DNA from 4 places in the Paenibacillus sp. Z6-24 genome. Region 3 is predicted to be linked to each of the others. Evidence: a T-box and tRNA genes for the amino acid it is inferred to sense, from the RefSeq annotation. Region 3 holds a T-box; the other regions hold tRNA genes.
What was found. The T-box of region 3 lies ahead of argS (arginine--tRNA ligase). A T-box ahead of a tRNA ligase gene usually reads a tRNA of that ligase, here a tRNA-Arg.
Positions count from the first base shown of each region.

Region 1 (5,791 bases), 1.8 Mb from region 3:
CATAGCAGCCAAGGATATAGAGAGCGTTCAATTCTATGTACAGCCGAACTACAGTTATAACGAGAAAGATCAGCAAAAAGTTACAGGCTATACGGCATATCATACGCTGCAGGTAACCTACCGCAATATGGATAAGCTCGGCGCATTGCTGGATGAAGCTTCAGCAGCCGGTGCAAACAATGTAGGTTCGGTAAGCTTCGATGTGGAGAATCCCAAAACCTATGAAGACCAGGTGATTCAAAAAGCGATGGAAGATGCTGCAGCCAAAGCAGGATCAATCGCTAAAGCGGCAAATCGTACATTGGGAGATCTGGTATCCGTAAGTGAAGCGGGTGTTGAAGCTCCACCGGTATATATGGCCCAGAGTGGTGCAACGGAATCTGCGCGTTCTGACAAACAGACTAAGATTGAACCGGGGACAGTGGAATTGAATATTAGTCTTAACGTTCAATATGCTATGAAATAAGCTGTGGATGCGAAAGGGTAAAATCGTCAGTATTGTAACTATTATACGGACTAATCCTCCCATCGTTTCAGTATAACGGAAGTTTATTAAACCGGCGATATGCCGAAAATAGAAACTTTTCTGCCGGACACCTGCATTCTTCCGGCAGGGAAGTTTGTTTACACTTTTATTACTTTTGATTCACAGCGCATGACTATGTTGTAAATCCTTGTTAAGTTGTTTGTAAATTCAAATGACCCGGTTATCGGTATACTAAACTTTGTTGCAATCGACCTATTTGAAGGAGAGATTAATTATGGACAAGCACCAGAACATGAAAAACACAACCTATCTCAAAAAACTATCAGCGATCGTATTGGCGACGAGCCTTACGGCTGCAGGAACAGCAGCCACGCTGCCGTTCACACAATCATCTGCGTACGCAGCCAGCACTTCCTCATCAGCCAAGTCCGTCATTAATGTACAGGTAGAAGGCAAAGCCATCTCCGCCAAAGGTATGCTGAGCAAATCGGGCAGCACACTGCTCCCGCTCAAAGACATAGCAAAAACGGTAGGTGCAACGATTACCTATGATTCCAAAGCACATACAGCAACCATTACCAAAGGCAAAAACAAGGTCAGCTATGACCTGAACGATCAAAACGGCGTATTTGTACGCCTGAATGGCAGTGCAGTGGGTGACAGCTATGATGCCAGTGTGATCAAAGGAACCACCTATGTAGCGATCAAGGCTGTTACAGAGCCATTTGGCTATCGTGCCCTGTGGAACAATGCCACACGCACCGTCAATGTAACTGCAGCAGGCATGAATGATGTGGAAGTGACCGGAACCAAGCTGGTTTCTTCCATTCAGAATAAATATACCAATGTAAATATTGTCTACCCGGTAGTATCCGGAGTGGAGAACAAAGCGGCTCAGACAGCAATCAACAAAGCGCTCAAAGCTCACTATGATACATTCCTGACCACCATGGAAAAACAGGTCAAAGAAGCAGGTGCGCCGACTAACAAGGATATGATTTATGAGATTGATGGCGGGTACAAAGTCACTTACAACCGCAACGGCGTAATCAGCTTCCTGCTGACCGATTATCAATATCTTGGCGGAGCACATGGAGACAACATACTGACCAGCATGACCTTCTCGCTCAAAGACGGTAAAGCGATCAAACTGGATGATCTGCTCAAGTCCAACAAGAATTACAGTCAGGACATCAAAAAACTGATCCAGGCTCATATCAAGAAAAATGCGAATACCGAAGGACTTTCCCTGGAGCAGTTCAACGATCTGAGCAAAAGCTCCAGTAAATATCTGGACAACTACTATCTGACTGATAGCGGTGTCACGATCTTCTTCCAAAAGTATGATATCGCCCCAGGTGCAGCAGGTAATCCGGAAGTGGAATTCACATTTAGTCAGCTGCTGAAATCAGGCACTAACCCGTTGTCTGCCTACCAATCCTGATCGTCCATCAGACAGACCAGCTCTGACATGCAAATATAATTTAAAGAACCTGTTCCTCATCGCAAAAAAAGGAACAGGTTCTTTGTCATGTTGATAGATCTATTTGTCATACCTTAACTGGCAGAGCTTTACTTAAGAAAAAAAAGCCTCCGGACGGATATCCGGAGGCTTGCTGCTATGCTGGCGTTCAGTCGGCTTAGATTCCTTGTGGAGGTGTTTTTTCAATAACTTTGTCGATCAGCCCGTATTCCTGAGCGTCGGCTGCAGTCATGAAATAGTCACGGTCGGTATCTTTTTCGATACGTTCCAGCGGCTGGCCTGTACGTTCAGCCAGAATTTTGTTCAGCTTGTCGCGCATTTTGAGGATGCGACGTGCACGGATCTCGATATCCGTTGCCTGACCTTGAGCACCACCCAGCGGCTGGTGAATCATCACTTCGCTGTTTGGCAGTGCAAAACGTTTGCCTTTGGCACCGGCGTTCAGCAGGAATGCACCCATACTTGCAGCCATACCTACACAGATTGTAGATACATCGGCTTTGATAAATTGCATTGTATCGTAAATAGCCATGCCTGCAGTAATGGAACCGCCTGGGCTGTTAATGTAGAGGTGGATGTCTTTCTCCGGGTCTTCAGCTTCCAGGAACAGCATCTGTGCAATAATTGCGTTAGCTACCATATCATTGACTTCGGAACCGAGGAAAATGATGCGGTCTTTCAGCAGACGGGAGTAAATGTCATAAGCACGTTCACCACGGCTGCTCTGTTCAACGACCATTGGGATATAACTCACTAGAAACCCTCCTTAGATTACAATCATAATAAGTGTGATTATATAGTGGATCATTACTTCAAACAACATGATTAATTCATTTGTTCTTACCACATTATAGGATAGTTCAAACCAAAAGTCAAAATTGGTCAAACTATTAGCTGTAAAAATGCCTGAAATGCTAAAAAATGGGTTAATGATGAAGGGGGCTGTTAGCTGTCAATCCAGGACAATAAATGTCCCACTTGCACATCAAAACAATATGCAGATACAAAAATAACCAGCCTAGGCTGGTTATACGTTCTATTACTCGGAAAAATTATGTAATTAATCATACGATAATATATATAGATTACGATGGAACTCTGAGTGTCTGCTGCAAAGGAAGTTAAATGGCGCGCCCGCCAAGAATCGAACTTGGATCTCAGGCTTCGGAGGCCTACGTCATATCCATTGGACCACGGGCGCAGATAAGCAACAGCAAGAATTAGTATAGATGAAATAAACCTAAAAAGCAAGCAGCGCTTTCATAATATTTATTAAGCCGACCTTCCATAATTAGTTGTCATAAAGACTTGCTTCCAAAGCGAAAATTGGTTAATATAGACGTGGGACTTAAAAAGTTATGCCGGGACATTTTGAGTCCATTATACTTAGCCTGATTCATTAAAATTCCAATTACACTGAGCGAGACAAGTTGCAGGAGTGGAAAGCATGCGAAAATTACTTGAAATACAAGAGCAGCTTCTGCCCGATCTTACTGAGGTACTGAAAAAGAGATACACCATCCTACATCAGGTTATGTTGACGGGGTTGGTGGGGCGAAGATCGCTCGCTACTTCCCTCAATATGACAGAACGGGTACTGCGAGCTGAGACCGACCTGCTCAAAACTCTGGGATTACTCGAGATCGAGAGTACAGGGATGAGAATCAGTGAAGCAGGCAGAGAGCTGCTTGAGCAACTTGAACCGATTATGGAAGAGTTGCTCGGATTGTCCGTATTGGAAGATCGCATCCGTGATGTGTATGGACTAAGACAGGTTGTTATTGTACCTGGAGACAGTGACACATCAGCCAGTACCAAGCAGAACCTTGGCCGAGCTGGCGCCAAAGCCCTGCTCAGTGTGATTCGTGAAAATGATATTGTGGCTGTAACCGGCGGCTTTACGCTTGCCGAAGTGGCAGAGCAGCTTAGCCCCACCTTTCCGGCACCTCTAAAGGATGCCTGGTTCGTACCGGCAAGAGGCGGACTGGGCGAGAACATGGAGTACCAGGCTAACTCCATCGTTTCTACTATGGCTAAGCGTGTAGGCGCGCAGTACCGGCTGCTGCATGTGCCTGATCTGCTGCGCAGAGATGCTTACGAGCTGCTGTATCAGGATCAGAATGTCCGTGAGATTGTCGATTTTATCCGGCGGGCGAGAATCATCATCCATGGCATCGGTGATGCGATGGAAATGGTGCGGCGACGGAGACTCGATTCACAGACGGTAGAGGAGATCCGCAGCGCTGGAGCCGTGGCCGAATCATTTGGTCATTATTTCAATGAAGATGGTCAGACCGTGCATCATATGCTGACACTCGGACTTCAGCTGGAGGATATCGCCAACGCCGAGGTCGTCATTGGAATAGCAGGCGGACGCAGCAAAGCAAAATCTATCCATGCTGTACTTAAATTCGGCCAGGAAGATATTCTGGTCATTGACGAAGCCGCTGCCAGAGAGATCGTTAAGGAGCTATAGTGGTTTCCTGATACGAATCAGTGCTATGCTTGTGACTGTGTCATGACATGCACTGCCTTATCCGGCAGCAGGCAGACAAGCTTCATCTTATTATCGTTGTCTTGACAGGCTCGAGAGGGTCATGTCTTGATTGAATAAATCATAAACTTATCTCTAGGAGGAATTAACTCATGGTTAAAGTTGGTATTAACGGTTTTGGACGTATCGGACGTCTTGCTTTCCGTCGTATTCAAGATGTAGCAGGTATCGAAGTAGTAGCAATCAACGATTTGACTGACGCTAAAATGCTGGCGCATCTTTTGAAATATGACACTACTCAAGGTAAATTCAACGGAGACGTTGAAGTACATGATGGTTTCTTCAAAGTAAACGGCAAAGAAGTTAAAGTTCTGGCTAACCGCAACCCTGAAGAACTGCCTTGGGGCGAGCTTGGCGTAGACATCGTACTGGAGTGCACAGGCTTCTTCACTACCAAAGAAAAAGCTGAGCTTCACCTGAAAGCAGGCGCTAAGCGCGTTGTTATCTCCGCTCCGGCAACTGGCGACATGAAAACAATCGTTTACAACGTAAACCACGAAATCCTGGATGGTACTGAAACAGTTATCTCCGGCGCATCTTGCACAACAAACTGCCTGGCACCTATGGCAAAAACGCTGCAAGACAAATTCGGCGTTGTTGAAGGTCTGATGACTACAATCCACGCTTACACTGGCGACCAGAACACTCTGGATGCTCCACACTCCAAAGGTGACTTCCGTCGTGCTCGTGCAGCGGCTGAAAACATCATTCCTAACACTACCGGTGCTGCTAAAGCAATCGGTCTGGTTATCCCAGAACTGAAAGGTAAACTGGATGGCGGAGCACAACGTGTGCCTGTAGCTACTGGTTCCCTGACTGAGCTGGTAACAGTTCTGGAGAAATCCGTAACTGTTGAAGAAATCAACGCAGCTATGAAAGAAGCTTCCGATCCGGAAACTTATGGCTACACTGAAGATGAAATCGTATCTTCCGACATCAAAGGTATGACTTTCGGTTCCCTGTTCGATGCGACTCAAACTCGCGTTCTGACAGTTGGCGACAAGCAGCTGGTTAAAACTGTAGCTTGGTACGACAACGAAATGTCCTACACAGCTCAACTGGTTCGTACTTTGGAGTACTTTGCAAACAAAGCCTAATACGAAACAGCAGCTGGAATAAATATTAATTCCATAAAGCGGAAACAGATCTCATTTGTTTCCGCTTTTTCTAAGTCAACATCTGGTGGATTACGATGGATGTTGGCGATAAGCTGTTCCTGATTTTACTATTGATAGATTGCATAGGGCTGCAGCAGCTAACGAAGACG
Region 1 covers NZ_CP096398.1:4,909,525-4,915,315, reverse strand. Annotated here, with positions in the region: gene M1D61_RS21230 (SIMPL domain-containing protein) at 1-466, shown strand, start outside; gene M1D61_RS21225 (PdaC/SigV domain-containing protein) at 762-1,931, shown strand; gene clpP (ATP-dependent Clp endopeptidase proteolytic subunit ClpP) at 2,128-2,724, opposite strand; tRNA gene M1D61_RS21215 (tRNA-Arg) at 3,097-3,171, opposite strand; gene M1D61_RS21210 (sugar-binding transcriptional regulator) at 3,418-4,446, shown strand; gene gap (type I glyceraldehyde-3-phosphate dehydrogenase) at 4,617-5,621, shown strand.
Region 1: it encodes a tRNA-Arg, which carries the amino acid that the T-box ahead of argS (arginine--tRNA ligase) is inferred to sense. The anticodon was not compared.

Region 2 (5,791 bases), 1.9 Mb from region 3:
GAACTGACCATGCAGGCGGAAGGATACGAGCTGCTGATCCATCATCTGGTGATGGAACTGCTCATTCACTGCGCCCGCAGCCCATTCACAATTGCAGCTGAACCCATAACCAGCCGCACCGCCGTGCAGCAGCAGATGTCGGATATTGCCCAGTACATCAAGCAGAATCATCAGCAACCGCTGTCCCTACAGGGTATTGCGAATCAATTTCATCTGAGTCCCTCGCATCTGAGCCGGATATTCAAACGGACGACCGGATTTCATCTGACCGAATATATGAATACGGTACGCATCCAGACGGCCCAGCAGCTGCTGAGAGAATCGGATCTCAAAATTATCGATATTGCGGAAACGTCAGGGTTTGGCAACTTCTCCCACTTTGGAAAAATCTTCAAGCAGATGTGCCAGGTCAGTCCCCGGGAATACCGTGCAGCTGCACGTAAAGAGAGCCGCCTGTCGGCACATCAGTAAAGATGGCTAAACCCGGCGATTGTGATGCTAAGCGCCGTTAAGTCACGTTTACGATACCAAACGCTGGTTGATTGGCATCGTTAGCCTAGAGCTGCGGAGGGGCCGATGATGTCAGAAGTGCACGCAGCAGCAGTGAGGCGGTGCCGTCTTCATGCTCCAGCAGCACCCAGTTAACTGCAATGGTGTCCTTGAGCTGCTGCGCCTGCTCCAATGTGAGTTGCAGACCGTCCAGCCGTCCTTCTTCCCCCTCGGTATAATCACGTCCCGCCTTCATATCCAGCGCGTACTTGAGCCAATTTTTCATGCCCGGTACGGTAGTAAAGGTCATACGGTATCCGTTACGTACTGCCTGCACCAGATGTTCACCATGCTCGGCGGCATAATCCATCCACTCGGCAAAATCAATATCACTGCTGCTGGCTGCCCGCAGTGTGGCATCTTCCTGCTGATCCAGTGACTGGATCAGCACTTCTTCGGCTATTCCATCCGAACGCAGACGCTCAATAAGAATGGCACTGCGCTGAGAGATTCTTACCTGTTCTGTCATCTGTTTGTCCTCCATTGCTTCATTATTAATTGTACCACTATCGTATCATATTTCTGACGGCATATGCCTCTGTCAGTTGTCACGGCGAATTGGACGGGTATTGGCGAGCAGCAGCGCACCAAGCAGTGCCAGAATCGCCAGCGACCACAGCAGTGTGTTCATCGCATCCTCATAATCGACAATGATGAGACGGATAATAGCAGTGATGCCAATATAGATGAAGTAACGCAGCGGGAAATGAAATCCGCTTTTGAAATATTTGACGATCAGCGCGATAAACTCAAAGTACAAAAAGAACACAAGCAGCTTGTCCATAAACTCATACGCGTTCATCCCTGAATTGCCGCTTATAAAGATAAAGCTGAAAATGTACCAGGTTTCTTTTAACAGGAAAAAGCATAATGTAAAAGCGATCAATCCGAGTGTAATATTCAGTACAGCCTGCAGAATAGTCGGAACTTGCTGTACATGCCGCATCCAATTCTTCATATCTGGATCCTCCTGTCTGTGATGTTATTTTATGGTATAGACTGTTTACATCCAGGAACGCTGCCAATCGGTAAGAGATGAATTGAGTATACAATTTGCCCTGATCAGCTGCAATAAATGGATGATATGCGAATTTCAATATTTGATTGTTGGTCTGTATTTCCTTAAATAGAAAAAGCCAACTCCTGTATACAAATACACGAAAAAAGCTCTCTTCATTCCAATGAATGAAGAGAGCTTTTTTACGTCCCAGGAGGGATTCGAACCCCCGACCGACGGCTTAGAAGGCCGTTGCTCTATCCAGCTGAGCTACTAGGACAAATGGTATGTAGAATTAAGCGACAAATGATATTATACCGTAATTTATAATTTTTTCAAATATATTTTTTAATCGTCATTCGCCAGCCCTTTCTATCTGGTATATACTGGCTAAACAGGTTGATATTCAATAGTGGAAACATATATTTAAAATTTTGCTGAAAATCTTAGTCCTTATTATCCGAAAATAAGTTTTAATTGGGAAAATGTGTATTATAATATAACTAGAACTATTTAACTACTACGTAAACGTTATGATTTCCCCATATATTGCAATCGTTATCATATCGGCTGATATGCAATTGAACTGAAATGGAGGTATCCATGATGTCTAACTCCCTATCCGGTCAGGAATCAGGGCATCCCATGCAGAATTCATCAAATGAACCTACCGACTCCATTGCTTCCATTACATGGGACGAAGATATTCCAGACAGCGGCAAGCACGGATGGGTCAAGATCAAAGATAATCGGATTCATGTATTCCCCCCGCGTCAGGGTGGACGTCCTGCTTCGATCCGCGGGATCGCTCCGGTCACACTTATCGTAAACAAAAATATTATCGCCGGCACCGCTCCGATCGGTGAGGAAGATATCGTCACTTGGGAACTGCAGCATGATCCGCTGTTCGAGATCAAAGTCGCTCCGAATAAAATGGAAGCCTACCTGATCCTGCATGACCGGGTCCGGTATGAATGGAATCTCGTGGATACTCCGGCAGCTGCCCAAGTTACGGCCCAGGCTGTACCCAATCATGAACGCGTGACCGAGACGCTGGAGTTCACCCATATTATGGATGCACTGGAGAGCCGCCATATCATCAAAAATATCGATAAAGCAGCCATTTTGCAGGAATTGGAATTTCCTTCTGGCAAACCGATCGTTGTCGCACGCGGACAGGAATCCATACCGGGAACCGATGCCCGGTTGGAACTATTTTTCCCGGAGCAGATCGAATCTGTCTTCCACGAAGCCGGCGGCATCATTGATCATCGCAGCTATCGCCGTATTCCTTCGGTACATGAAGGCGAAGTCATTGCCACCAAACACGCCCCGGTCACCGGAATGCCCGGTTATGATGTGTTCGGTAATGAACTGCCTCCACGGCCTGCACAGGATCTGGAAATCACTCCTGGCGAATTTACCGAAATGAATGCAGCGGGCGAGATTATTGCTCTGCGTCCGGGTCGTCCACGAATGACGGGTCGCGGTAACCGCCGGCAGGTGGACATTTCCATTGCCTTTGTCGTAAGCGGCGATGTGGATCTGCGTACCGGTAATATCGTATTTGCCGGAGACGTGATTGTCCATGGCAATGTGACCGACCACATGATTATCGAATCGCTGGGCAATGTATATATTCACGGCAATGTATACAATTCCACGATTACAGCAACCGGCAGTATTTCCATTCAGGGTACGGTGATTGGTGGACGGGTTTATTCGGGCTATTTTGGCGTCATGTTCAACCGGATGTATGCCACGTCGAAGCAGCTGAGTCACGAAATGCGCCAGCTCGGTATGGCTGCCCAGGTGCTCGCCGACGAACTGCGTACACGTAATCAACCAGTGCGATACAGTCAGATGGTCATGCTGCTGATCGAACGCAAATTCCGGAATATTCCTGAATTTGGGCGCGAACTGCTACAGGTTTTTTCCAGCATTCAATATATTCAGACCAAGGATACCGAGCAGCTCAAGCTGATGCTCGCCGATCTGATGAGCTCTGCCAGCATTCTGAAAAAGGTGGATGAGCAGACGGTCCTGAGCATGCGCGGGTATCTGGATCGGCTGTATGCCAGTGTATCCAGCATGCAGGAGATTCAGGTCAATATCGAGTTGTCCCGCTGCCAGTCCAGTGAAATCAAATCCAACGGTGATATTCTGATTACCCGTGAAGGGGTGTTGCAGAGCAATCTTTACTCCGCGGGCAGCATTGCCTTTATGAAAGATCAGTCGGTATGCCGCGGCTCTCGGCTGGAGGCCGAAGAACGCATTATTGCCGGTACGGTCGGCAGCGATGCCAATGCCCGCTGTGTGCTTCAGGCCAAGCAGCATGTATATGTGAAGCGGCTCTATAACGGCTATATTATCGTGGATCAGCATCGCTGGAATGTGATCGATATGATGCATGATCAGCTGTTCGATGCGGAATATATGCAGCTCCATGCTCCGATTCATTCCACCACCACAGTGTAGGGAATGGTTGGACGAAGATCGTATAATTGTGCAAACAGGTAAATAGATAAGTACGACAACACCAAAAAAGGCTGATGCCAGGTCAGAGGAAATGACCGGGATCAGCCTTTTTGCTGTTATTTGGTATAGGTTATCTGTCAGCAGAAATCGGCAGCTTGAGTAGACTGCTGTCTGAAAGAGAAGCTCGTTGCTTAAGCGAAAACTGCCTGAATCAGAAGCTCATCGCTTGGTCGTTTGAGCGAACTGCTGTCTAATTCAGAATCTGCTCTTTTTAGCGAACGGCTGCCTGCTGCTGACGAATACTTTGCGGTCTCAGATCCTGCCAGTGGGCAGCAATGTAAGTCATGCACGTCTGGCGATCTGATGATGACAGGGCGACAGACCAGCCTGCCGGAATGTTCATCGCTGCCGGCCAGAGTGAATGCTGGCCCTCTTCATTGATCAGAACGATATACTGCCCGTCCGTCTGCTCAAATGGATTATTCATTGTTCATCCCTCCTGCTGTTCATCTCTATCATTCGTTGATGGGACTGCTCCAGATGTCCGGACAGCACGCTGCTGATGATTTCCAGCGGTCCGGGCTGACACAGGTCCTTGTGGCGGCAGGCAATATCATGCCGCTCCAGACCGGATGCCACATAAGGCTCCCACATCTCCGGCTCAATCGGGTCAAACCAGTCCGGAATAATCGTCGACCGGAAAAACAGCATTCTGCCGTCAAAGGATTCCGGTACATAATGACTGAGCAGCCGGACCGAGTTCTCGTAGGTGGTACGCAGCTTCATAATCGTCTCTTCATCCAAACTGGCCAGTGCGCTCGTATCACTGCGCAGAATCTCCATTGCCCGCGCCATATCCAGCGGACCATCACCGATGCTATCCGGGTCATATCCGCCCAGGGCCAGCAGTGCAGTCAGCGCTTCTTCTTCCTCCTGCTCTTCACGGATCGGCAGATAATGGCTCGGGTATGCATCCAGCACAGCCAGCAGGGCGACCTGCTGTCCTTCGCGCTGCAGCTGCACCGCCATCGCCTGAGCGACATTGCCACCGAGTGACCAGCCCAGCAAATGATAAGGGCCTTCCGGTTGAACCGTACGAATATGAGCCACATAATCGGCGGTCATCTCTTCCAGGGAGGCAGGCAGGCCTTCTGCCTCACCGATCCCGCGGGCCTGCAGTCCGTAAATCGGCCGCTCTGTCTCCAGATGCTTCATGAGTCCGGCATAACACCAGCTCAGACCGCCAGCCGGGTGAATACAGAATAACGGTGCCTTGCTTCCATTGGGACGCAGCGGCAGCAGTACCTGCAGTGCATTGCTGCCTGTATCTCCATCAAGCCGGGCTGCCAGTTCGGCAACACTTGGAGCTTCGAACAGAATGCCGATTCCGGGTTCATAGCCCATCGCTTCCCTGATCCGGCTCATCAGCCGAACTGCCAGCAGCGAATGACCACCCAGTTCGAAGAAGCTGTCTTCAATCCCGACACGCTCCAGTCCAAGTACCTCGGCAAATAAATCACAGAGCATCTCTTCCTGCGGATTGCGCGGTGCCTGACTGCCTGCAGCGGCAGATCGATCCGGCGCCGGCAGCGCTTTGCGATCCAGCTTGCCATTTGGCGTGAGCGGCAGTTCATCCAGTACAACGAATGCTGCCGGAACCATATAATCCGGTAAAAATGCCGAGGCATGCTGCCGCCATGATGAAGAGGAAGCTTCCGAACCGGCTGATGGAACGATATACGCGGTCAGACGCTGATCCCCGGGCTG
Region 2 covers NZ_CP096398.1:1,152,820-1,158,610, reverse strand. Annotated here, with positions in the region: gene M1D61_RS05190 (AraC family transcriptional regulator) at 1-471, shown strand, start outside; gene M1D61_RS05185 (hypothetical protein) at 557-1,018, opposite strand; gene psiE (phosphate-starvation-inducible protein PsiE) at 1,091-1,507, opposite strand; tRNA gene M1D61_RS05175 (tRNA-Arg) at 1,753-1,826, opposite strand; gene M1D61_RS05170 (DUF342 domain-containing protein) at 2,150-4,024, shown strand; gene M1D61_RS05165 (MbtH family protein) at 4,296-4,511, opposite strand; gene M1D61_RS05160 (amino acid adenylation domain-containing protein) at 4,508-5,791, opposite strand, start outside.
Region 2: it encodes a tRNA-Arg, which carries the amino acid that the T-box ahead of argS (arginine--tRNA ligase) is inferred to sense. The anticodon was not compared.

Region 3 (5,791 bases):
CACATACCCTTGCTCAAAATGTAAATGAAACTTTGGAAATAAGCAGTGATTCGACTTCGTCCAATATGGTAAGTGTTCGTGTAACCGACCAACCTTTTTACATCGATAACACAGGACTTCGAATCGATCCGTACAACCGGACAACGCCCTATTATCAGATCAGTCGCGAATGGAAACTCAAAAATGAAACATGTATACAAAAAGAGCTGCTCATTGAAGGGAAAAAAGTAGTCATTGCTTTTGCTGATGCTGTCAGCTCTTATCAAAACGATCCTGTTATTGAGAAAATGGTTCGTAAACAAATTGAATATGAACTCGGTTCGCAGGCTCAATGGAAAAATCAGGATCATAAAGCTTTTATCAATGAACTAATAAATAAAGGCATGATCGTTATAGAGTCCGTAAAGAAACCGCAGGAGTTTACCTATACCTCCTGGGTAAGAGGAAAAGGTGAAATGCTCGGGAGAAAGCCGATTACCGAATATGATAAAAAGGAAAAGATACAATCTATTTTCAATCAAAAAGTGTATTTGAATAACAGCTCCAATGGTGGACAGGAAAAGCAGTTAGGCAGCAGTTTTAAAATGAGCGAAGGACAAATATTGGCAATAGATATCAATCAGACTTCCGACAAGATGCCAACAGTAAATTGGAGTATAAAAGATGTGACGACAGGTAAAATTATTGATCGATTTGTAAATGCAGAAAGTGGATACCGCTATATCTATACGCCTTCGGCTGAATCATCCAATCATGTATTCAAAGTTACGATGAGTGGCGAAATCAGCGACTGGGCTGAAGCAGAAATATTTACCTATGCACGGTAATATCAAAAAAATCTTATTGTACATCCAAACTGCAATCTTTATCCTTGATGGTTATGTGCTTTTTTTATTATTGGGGGATTGCCACATTACCTGGCTTCGCGAGACGTATTATCTTCCTTTAATGGTAGTCAATATTGTCTTGTTTTTAATCATAATTCAAAAAGCAGAATCAAAAAAACGGTTCAGATTAATGCTATTCACTATCATCAGCGTGCTGCTGCTTCTTCAATGTGCAGCAACTGCACTTTTCCATCCCTATCAATTCATATACTTATATTCTCCCTCGCATATAAATGGTCTTATTATAGAAAGTCGGAAGGATCTTTTGGAGGCTAGAATATCAAATTATAAAGTTTTTAAGCAAGAATATGGATTTTTGATGATGCGATTGTCGAACCATATGATTACGATTACTGTTCCGGAGGATACTATTGCAACGGATGAGGAAATATTTAATTATATGGAGCCTGAATGGTTGGATGAGAATCGAGTCAAAATCCATACTATGAATGGACCGTATACTTTTCGGCTAAATTGAATACTTAATGCAAATCATTAATGCCTGTGCAGTACAAATGAGCATATCTGTTTAACAATTCCGTTTAACAATTTACTATTGCATCATTAGCTTCAGATCAGTCAGCGGTCATTTTACAAAAATAAGAGTGCCGGTCTAGTCGCTTTCAACACCGATATTCAAAAAAAGGTTGCCTGGTCGCAGGTTGCTCGATATAATACTGCTAACTTGCAGATTAGCATACCAAACAGAACATTATCCAAAATTACATAAGAAGTCTATGAGCAGGAGAGTACGCAAAGTGACTATTCTTTTAGCGAGCCGGGAGGGTGAGAGCCGGCAGAATGTCTTTGCGGAAGCGCACCTGTGAGATGATTCGCCCAAAGCAGCAGTGCTTGATATTGTACCTGCTGTGCATAAGCGTATCCGGCCTGACACCGTTATCGTATTCAAGTGACAATTTGCCATCTTTTAAAAAATGATCCACAGATCGGCGATTGTACCAAGAGTGGTACCGCGGGAACTGTAATCGATGCTCTCGTCTCTTAAGCTTTGGCTTAAGAGACGGGAGTTTTTTGATATGTACACCAATTATCCAGGGGAGTGGAAAAGAATGAGTACAGTCAGTCTATTTGTAAATGAAGCGATAGCCATGCTGCAAAAGGTAACCGAAATGGAAGTGGAAGAACTGACCAAGCTGCTGGAGACTCCTCCATCGGTAGAGATGGGCGATCTGGCCTTCCCGTGCTTTGTACTGGCCAAGTCATGGCGACGTGCGCCCCAGCAGATTGCTGCCGAGCTGTGCAGCCGCATCCGCGAGCAGCCGGCCTATGCCCATATTCATGTCACTGCCGCAGGAGCCTACGTCAATATGCATTGGGATCGGACGATATCCAGTACCGCGCTGCTGGAGCGGATTGCGGATCAGCAGCATTACCAGCTCCAGGTGGGCGGAGGACAGCGTATCATTATTGACATGTCTTCTCCGAATATCGCCAAGCCGTTTGGCGTAGGTCATCTGCGTTCTACAGTAATCGGTGCGGCGCTGTACCGGATGTATCGTGCCGCCGGATACGAGGCGCTGCGGGTCAATCATATCGGAGACTGGGGTACCCAGTTCGGCAAACAGATCACGGCGCATCTGCGCTGGAGCGATCCGGTACAAATGGAGCAGAATCCGATCGGTGAAGCGCTGCGGGTCTATATTAAGTTTCATGATGAAGCTGCAGAGCATCCTGAGCTGGAGGATGAAGCGCGTGACTGGTTCCGCAAGCTGGAGAGCGGAGATCCGCAGGCGCTGGAGCTGTGGCGGTACTTTGTGGATGTGAGCATGGCTTCACTTGACCGGATGTATGAGCGGCTTGGTGTGGAGTTTGATGCGGTATTGGGCGAGAGCTTTTATAATGATAAAATGCCTGCTGTAGTGGATCGTCTGCGTGAGCTGGATCTGCTCGAAGAAAGTGATGGCGCGCTGGTGGTTCGTCTGGATGAACAGGATATGCCTCCCTGTCTGATTATCAAATCCGACGGTACAACCATCTACCCGACCCGTGATCTGGCGACAGCCATTTATCGCAAAGAAATGATGCATGGTGACCGACTCGTCTACGTAGTCGGCGGAGAGCAGGCGCTGCATTTCCGTCAGGTATTCGCTGTGCTGCGTAAAATGGGTTACAACTGGGCGGAAGACTGCATCCATGTTCCTTTTGGATTAATGAAAGTAAACGGTAAAAAAATGTCCACCCGCAAAGGGAAAGTTGTTTTTCTGGAAGAGGTGTTGGATGAGGCGGTACAGCAGGCAGCACGCATTATCGAAGAGAAAAATCCGAGTCTTCCAGACAAGCAAGAAGTCGCCCGCCAGGTCGGCGTAGGCGCGATCATTTTCAATGATCTGAAGAACAACCGTCAAAATGGGATTGATTTCTCGCTGGAAGAAGCGGTCAGCTTTGAGGGAGAGACCGGGCCTTATGTACAGTATGCGTACGCACGGATTCAGAGTATTCTGCGGCGCGTAGAACAGAACAATGAATCTGCAGAACAGCCGACTGGCGAAGAGGTGGCACAACAGTCAGCCAGTGAAGCAGTGGAGCCATCGGATTCCAGCGCAGCCGTGGAAGAGCCATCGGGCTGGACGGACACGGCCTGGGAGCTGCTCTGTCATCTGGCAGGGTATGACAGCGAACTGGAACGGGCAGTGCGTCTGCACGAACCGTCAATTATGGCGAGGTATGCGCTTCAGACAGCCCGATTGTTCAACCAGTTCTACAGCCATAATCGTATTCTGGATTGCCCTCCTGCCTGGCGTGAGCAGCGCCTGCAGCTGAGCCGTCAGACCGGTGAATACCTGGCACGATTGATGGAACTGCTCGGCATGCAAGCGCCGCAGCAAATGTGAGACTTCCAGCGATACGCAACCATTTGGCGTTTCCTTGCGTCTGTGATAGTGAAGGTTCGACGGAAAACGCGCGTTTCCGATATGAATACAACTAACCTGATTATCTATAAGGTGGAGGGAATATAATGTGGAATTCGAAAAATAAAGCAGCAGCGCTGCTGGTATTATCCTGTGCACTTGCAGGCAGCGGAGTTGCGGTAGCCGCCGCCTTCTCTGATGTGCAAGGTTCCAATAACCAGTCGATCGTCAATTCTTTACAGGAAAAAGGAATTATTAATGGTGTGACAGCTACCCAGTTCAAACCGAATCAGCAGCTGACCCAGCCGCAGGCAATACAGATGCTCGTCAATGCCTTTGATATGAAAGGGCCGGAGACAACAGCCGGTAAAGCATGGTACACCCAGGCTGTAGCAGCTGCCCGTGCCAATGATCTGTCCGTTCCGGCCAGCATCAAAGCTTCCGAGTCGGTGACCCGTGAGCAGTTCGCGATCTGGCTGCACCAGGCCATCAATACGACCGGACAATATCCGACAACCAAAATGTTTGTAATATTTGAGGATCAGGACAGCATCAGCAAAGAAGCATCCAATGCGATTCAGGATCTGGTCAATATGAATGTAATCCCACGCAGCTCGGTAGGTCAGGCCTTCAAACCCCAAGCGGATATTACGCGTATGGATGCTGCAGTATGGGTACACAGCGCAGTGGAGATGGTCGAGCGTCACAACCAGCCGCAGTCCGGCGACGATACAACCACTCCACCAGCACAACCAGCGGAAGGTGAGCAAATGGGCTATAACCCTGAAATGGGCGTTACCAGTACTGCAGACGGCAAGCAGAAGGTGACCCTTCACGTAGAACTGCCGAATCCCGGTTACAATCTGAAGATTGATAACGTCAAGCTGACAGACGATAAGCGAGCGATTATCAGCTATTCTCTGCAGCAGCCGGAACCGGGCATGATGTATCCGCAGGTTATTACCGCAGGTACGGCAACGACAATTATCCCGGCAGGTTATACTCCTGAACTGGCGAAATAAAACAATTGCACGTGTGCGGCAGGCACTAACTTAATCTTATGGAGTTGTATTTTGCTAGCGCCAGGAATCGGAAGTTGGGATTCAAGCCAAAATACAAACATCAGCATAACAAGCTGTATGCGAGCATGACGATTTTAAAGCAAAAAAACCTTGAGGAGCCTGATCGCTCTTCAAGGTTTTTTTGCTTACGGGCAGACTTTGGGAGGGATAATTCATATTCGCATAGGAACGACAGTGATATGGATTTTAGCATATGACTGCTGTTCATATGCATATCAGAATGTAAAGGTAGTCACATGGTTATCCTTTATGAAGTCTGCCAGTTATTGTTTCTTTATATCCACTTCAACCGGCTGTTCGGTAACTTTATCCGTCTCATAGAGATTGGAGCTGACTTTGAGCCAGTCGAACAGATGGGTGATCAGAACTTTCAATACGGCATATCCCGGTACGGCCAGCAGGATACCAATAACGCCGAATAGATTACCGGAAGTCAGAATGACGAAAATGATTGTAATTGGATGAACTTTAAGCGATTTGCCCATGATCTGCGGAGAGATCAGTTTGCCTTCAATCAGCTGTACGATGGTCCAGACAGCGACCATTTTGAGCAGCATAATTGGTGACGTCACCAGCGCCACAATCAGTGCCGGCGTAATCGCAATTGCCGGTCCAAGATAAGGCACAATGCTCGTAAAGGAAGCAACAACGGCCAGAATCAGGGCGTAATCCAGCCCGATAATGTTATAGCCGATATACAGCAGAATACCGATACAGAAGCTGACGATGATCTGTCCACGAATATAGGAACTGATCTGATGATTCATTTCCGACATTACTTTGGAGGTCTGATCACGCAGACGGACCGGGATGAATTTTAAAATGTAATTCGGCAGATTCTGTCCGTCCTTGAGCAGATAGAACAGGATGAACGGTACCGTTACAATCGAGACCAATACTTCTGTCAGTGTACCGAGAAATCCGCCAATACCTGAGAATGTATGGATAAATC
Region 3 covers NZ_CP096398.1:3,095,054-3,100,844, reverse strand. Annotated here, with positions in the region: gene M1D61_RS13355 (hypothetical protein) at 1-827, shown strand, start outside; T-box leader at 1,616-1,893, shown strand; gene argS (arginine--tRNA ligase) at 1,958-3,739, shown strand; gene M1D61_RS13345 (S-layer homology domain-containing protein) at 3,865-4,779, shown strand; gene M1D61_RS13340 (AI-2E family transporter) at 5,103-5,791, opposite strand, start outside.

Region 4 (5,791 bases), 1.9 Mb from region 3:
ACGAGTAATAACCTGATCGATCAATCCGTATGCCTTGGCTTCCTCAGCCTCCAGGAAATAGTCACGGTCCGTATCACGCTCAATTTTATCCAGCGTCTGGCCGGTACGCTCTACATAAATCTGATTTAACTTCTGACGCGTCTTGATGATCCATTCCGCGTGAATTTTCATATCCGATGCCTGTCCGCTGATCCCGCCAAGAGGCTGGTGAATCATAACCTCACTGTTAGGCAGGGCGAAGCGTTTGCCGGGAGCACCTGCTGTTAGCAGCAGGGAGCCCATGCTGGCTGCCATACCCATACAGATCGTGGACACATCAGGCTTAACGAATTGCATTGTATCGTATATACCCATCCCTGCTGTGACAGAACCACCGGGAGAATTGATATACAAATGGATATCTTTTTCCGGATCTTCTGCAGCGAGGAATAATAATTGTGCAATAACAAGATTGGCTACGTGGTCATCAATCGCCGTATTTAAAAATATGATACGGTCCTTGAGCAATCTTGAGTAAATATCATAAGATCTTTCGCCTCTACTGGTTTGTTCAACAACCATAGGTACCAGACTCATAGAACCAACCTCTTTCTTTTCAGGGAATATGACGACAGATATATATATTAGTACGAAAATACGAATACAGATTCTATTTTAACATGTACACTGCGTCATGTCATTTTTTCAAAGATGAATATTTGGAAAACATGCATCATATAATAATACCCTGCGTTTATGGTGCCAAACACTGATGGTAAGATATTTTGCTGAAGCAAAAATCACTTTTCTATTGGAAGCAGGGTCGCGTTTATGATGCCAAACGCTGAATGTAAGATATTTTGCTAAAGCAAAAATCACTTTTTTATTGGAAGCAGGGTCGCGTTTATGGTACCAAACGCTTTAGATAAGGAAAAATAAGGCACGTCATTAATACGTGCCTTATTTGAAATGGTTGCAAAAAATGCAACGCGGTTATGAAATTGTGGAATTATGCCTGTTCAGCTGCTGCTTCTACTTCTTTACTGCCATCTACCAGCAGTTCGATTGTTTTGCGCAGTTTGATTTCTTCGGACAGACTAGCCAGAGAACCATTCGCGGACAGGATGCTGCGAACTTCTTCAGCGCTGCGTTGGAACTGAGAAGCCATTTTCTTCAGTTCAGCTGTTACTTCGTCTTCGGAAACTTCAATGTTCTCTTCTTTGGCGATTTGCTCCAGAACAAGGTTGTTACGAACACGTTTTGCAGCTTCTTCTTTCATTTGCTCTTTGAGGTCGTCTGTTGTCTGGCCGGAGAAGCTGGAGTACATGTCCAGATTCATGCCCTGTTGACGAAGACGGTTATCGAAGTCGCGAACCATGTTATCGGTCTCGGCACTAACCATAGCATCCGGGATTTCAATTTCAGCGTTTTCAGCTGCTTTTTCTACAACTGCTGCTTCTTTGGCTGCTTTTACTTCGTTTTCCTTGCGGGAAGCGATTTGTCCTTTGAGATCTGCTTTGAATTCGTCCAGTGTATCGAATTCACTAACATCTTTCGCGAACTCATCATCCAGCTCAGGCAGGTTTTTGCGTTTGATTTCATGCAGTTTTACTTTGAACACAGCTTCTTTGCCAGCCAGTTCAGTTGCATGGTAGTTCTCAGGGAAAGTAACTGTTACATCTTTGAAGTCGCCAGTCGCCATACCCACTACCTGCTCTTCAAAGCCAGGGATGAAGGAGTTGGAACCCAGCTCCAGGGAGTAACGCTCTGCTTGTCCGCCTTCAAATGGAGTACCGTCTACAGATCCTTCGAAGTCGATGGATACCGTATCGCCATTCTCGGCAGCACCTTCTTCAACTACAGACAGTTCAGCATGACGCTGTTGCAGACGCTCCAGTTCGCTGTTGATGTCTTCGTCTGTTACTTCTACTTTGGATACCGGAACTTCCAGTCCTTTGTAGTCGCCCAGTTTTACTTCTGGTTTTACAGTAACTTTGGCTTTGAATTTGAATGGTTGGCCTTTTTCGAACTGCTCGATTTCGATTTCAGGACGGTCAACCGGGAAGATGTCAGTCTCATCGATTGCTTCGGAGTATGCTTCCGGCAGCAGGATGTCGATTGCATCATTGTACAGGCTCTCTACGCCAAAACGCGCTTCGAAGATGGACCGTGGTACTTTACCTTTACGGAAACCTGGTACACTTACAGTTTTGCCTACTTTATTAAAAGCTTTATCGATTGCTGCGCTTACACGTTCAGCAGATACTTCTACTTCAAGAACGCCAAGGTTCTTTTCTGTTTTTTCCCATTTTGCTGTCATTTCAAGAATTCCCCTCCAAAAAATATTAACATGAATTGATTATTGAAATTATATACATTTCACGTGCAGAATAACCACTATAGTATATACAACAATTCATGTTTTATCAAGTTTGTTTCTGCACTGTGTTTAGATGTTCGGCCCCTGCCTGTTCAGCGGGGCATCTGGCTGGATACAAACTGGTGAATCGCGCGGTAAGCCTGTTCATAACGGAAGCGGATGCTGTCCGTTACTCCGTACATGCTGCGCGTCTCTTCTTCATTGCTGCTGCCTTCAAGTGTCTCTGCTACGGTATGATGCAGCGCAGCCGCCCAGATATCAATCTCCGCATCATCACCGCGTGTGATCCAGATATAATTCTGCGTTCCATAGATGCTCATAATGAACTGGGTCCAGAGCTCCTGGGCAAAGTAAAACAGATTCGGTGCGCTGATCTCGGCCTTGTCGGATACGCGCTCCAGAATCTGGATGATGGTCAGCGGAAACTCTGTCGGGTCCAGCGGGACAGTCTCCACCTCGATATCCACCCGTTCATGCTGATGCATAAAGGACACCGTCCCACGATAACCGCGGCGGCGCAGCGTCTGCAAAATACGGAACTGGATCAGCGGATGAATCTGGTGATCGTCTCGCAGCCATTCGATCAGGCGCTGTTCGATATCCGGCTGTTCCAGATAGGACAGTTGTTCGAGCGCCAGCAGTGTGCGTTCCGATACCGGACGCTCCATCGCTGTCTTGAGCAGCTTTTCTTCATATAAACGGTCTTCGGATTGCCTCAGACGGATGCGCTCGCGCATAATCTGCTCATTATTGGCAGCAGAATCTTCATCCTCGCCGGACACCTGACCTTCGAAATGGCCATGTGAAGACTCCGGGAACGTCGTGCGCAGCCATCCGAGCAGCGACTCCCATTCTTCCAGCTGGCGCTGATCCTGCCCCTGGCACTGCAGCAAAAACTCCAGCAGGCCCATGGCTTCATGATAGCGCTCCGTTTCAAGCATATTGGTCAATTCAACCTGATAATAGTCGAGTGTCTTGGGAAACAGGACTACATTCCGATTGCTGTCTGTATGTGAATTCGTTGAATCAGTGATAACGGCACCTCCTACATTCATCACATGGTCTGTGACTTTATGATTATAGCACAGCTTGTGCATGGCTCAAAAACGCTGCTTCCTACTATAATGTATATAAACCATATCGGCCGATACGACCAGAGAGAAGCATAATTCTTATATAAACGATCCTTTAGTGGACAAGCACACCGAGGTTTATTTCTCTCCGGCATACTGAAGATACAGGCAGGCAAGCAGCCGCTCATTAATTTTGCTTGCCTTCCAGCTTGGTTCATGATATTATATTTTTGTTGCGCTTGAAATATTGAATATTTGTCCCAGTAGCTCAGCCGGATAGAGCAACGGCCTTCTAAGCCGTCGGTCGGGGGTTCGAATCCCTCCTGGGACGTACTAAAATGAAAAGAAGCCTTTCACCTGCCTATGGTGATTGGCTTCTTTTTTAGTTTACGGGTGCGTTCGATTGTTGAAGTCATTTTCGCCATGACAGATATCCCGTAATTTACATAATCTCTTCCTGACTGGAAGATGTCGTATTTTTCTCAAGCGGGTAATACATATCCCATTTGTCCCGGATGCGGGTCATGAGCTCCATCACATCGGTAGTCAGTCTCATCGTATGCTCTTCCTGCTCTCCGCGTACACACCGGTTCATGTATTCCACTTCATAAGCAAGTGCCTGACTGGACGATCCGGCCTTAATGGTCTCTGTCCGGCCATCGGTATAATGGACAATCGCCTGATCCGCACGAGAGAATTCTTTTACCTCAATATACCCCTTTTCACAACCAATCATGCCCGATCGGGGAATAGAAGCATTCAACGCGAGCGAGACAGCAGCCAGTTCACGTTGACTCGTTTTGAGAATAGTAGTGGACTGAGTATCCACGCCGGTCGGTGCCTTTTCCACACTCGTCAAAATCTGCTCCAGTTCACCTGCCAAAAAGCAGCGTACAAATGACAGGGCATATACTCCCATATCCAATAATGCACCTCCGGCTAACTCGGGATTGTAGAAACGGTTGCCGGGATCGTACTTCTTGGGACTGCCCATGGAGACATTGATCATTTTGATGGCACCGAGACGGCCGCTTTCCATAAATCTACGTAGCTCCTGATAGAGCGGCATATGATAAATGGTCATTGCTTCCGCAAGCACCAGCTTTTTCTCCTCTGCCAGTGTCCGGATCTCCTGCAGTTCCCTGCTGTTCACTGTAATCGCTTTCTCACAAAAAACATGCTTGTTGGCATGAAGACATTTCATCACGTAGCTGTGATGGTTGCTGTGAGGAGTAGCTATATATATGATATCGATTGCCGGTTCGAGCAGCATCTGTTCAAAATCGTCATAAGCATGTTGTGCACCGCATTCGGTCGCAAATTCTCTGGCCCGTTCCATATCACGTGAGCAGACGGCGAAGACATTGCCGTTTACCTGGCGAATCGCTGCCGCAAAATCATGTGCAATTTCTCCTGTGCCGACGACCGCCCAATTTAAACTGTTCATAGGCTTGCCTCCTTGTTGCTTCAGTCTTCCTTATTATTACCCGTTCCGACAGCTCTCTTACCAGCAAACGCAAAAAGACGATCGCTCACCCTCCCGGGCAAGCGTACCGTCTATGCAAATAGAGAAATAGATGATAAATAGGCTTTTCTCTAACGGGTTATCTGGTCTGCCGCTAACCGCGCCTTTGCCGCGGAGAGTATCTCTGACGGAATATGGATAAGGCTGTCTACCTGAACAGGAAGTCCGGTGCGGATCGACTGATTGGCAGCGATGCCTGTCAGAATGGAACGTGCTCCGTCGATATGGTTGGCAGCCCGGTGGAACGGATCTTCGGCAGGCTCGCCGAACAGATCGTTCAGCAGCTCCGGGTCGCCGCCGCCATGACCGCCTGCTTTCTCCTCTACCTCCACCTCGTAAGGCTCGGCGAACATGGGGAATACAGTGATCTGTTTGCCCTCCAGTGCCCCTTCGTCGGCTTTGTCTCCGCCGGCATTGACGTAGGATTTCTCGATCACCTGCATTTCGATCCGTCCGCGGGTGCCGTTGAAGGCAATCCGGTAGCCTTCCCATGGCATATACGCATTCAGGGAATAAGTGAGCATCGCTCTGTTCTTGTAGCGGACAATGACGCTCATCGTATCTTCAATGCTGATGCCGTCGCCAAACACACTCTGGTCGCGCTGGTAGCCGTCTTCATGCTCGGCATCCAGATACATTGCTTTGAGATTGGGATTGTCGTCCAACGTAAGCGCGAACGGATCGCCCTCTGCTGCCGGATTGCCGGTTGCCCGATTATAAAAGGAAGTAATGCCGCGCTGCTCTGCATTTTCCCGGCCATAAAACAGCAAATCGCCAAAAGCAAATACCGTCTCCGGCTGGGAGCCGATCCAGAAGTTGACCAGATCAAAATGG
Region 4 covers NZ_CP096398.1:1,159,759-1,165,549, reverse strand. Annotated here, with positions in the region: gene clpP (ATP-dependent Clp endopeptidase proteolytic subunit ClpP) at 1-576, opposite strand, end outside; gene tig (trigger factor) at 989-2,299, opposite strand; gene M1D61_RS05210 (hypothetical protein) at 2,452-3,414, opposite strand; tRNA gene M1D61_RS05205 (tRNA-Arg) at 3,690-3,763, shown strand; gene M1D61_RS05200 (Gfo/Idh/MocA family protein) at 3,875-4,879, opposite strand; gene M1D61_RS05195 (Gfo/Idh/MocA family protein) at 5,029-5,791, opposite strand, start outside.
Region 4: it encodes a tRNA-Arg, which carries the amino acid that the T-box ahead of argS (arginine--tRNA ligase) is inferred to sense. The anticodon was not compared.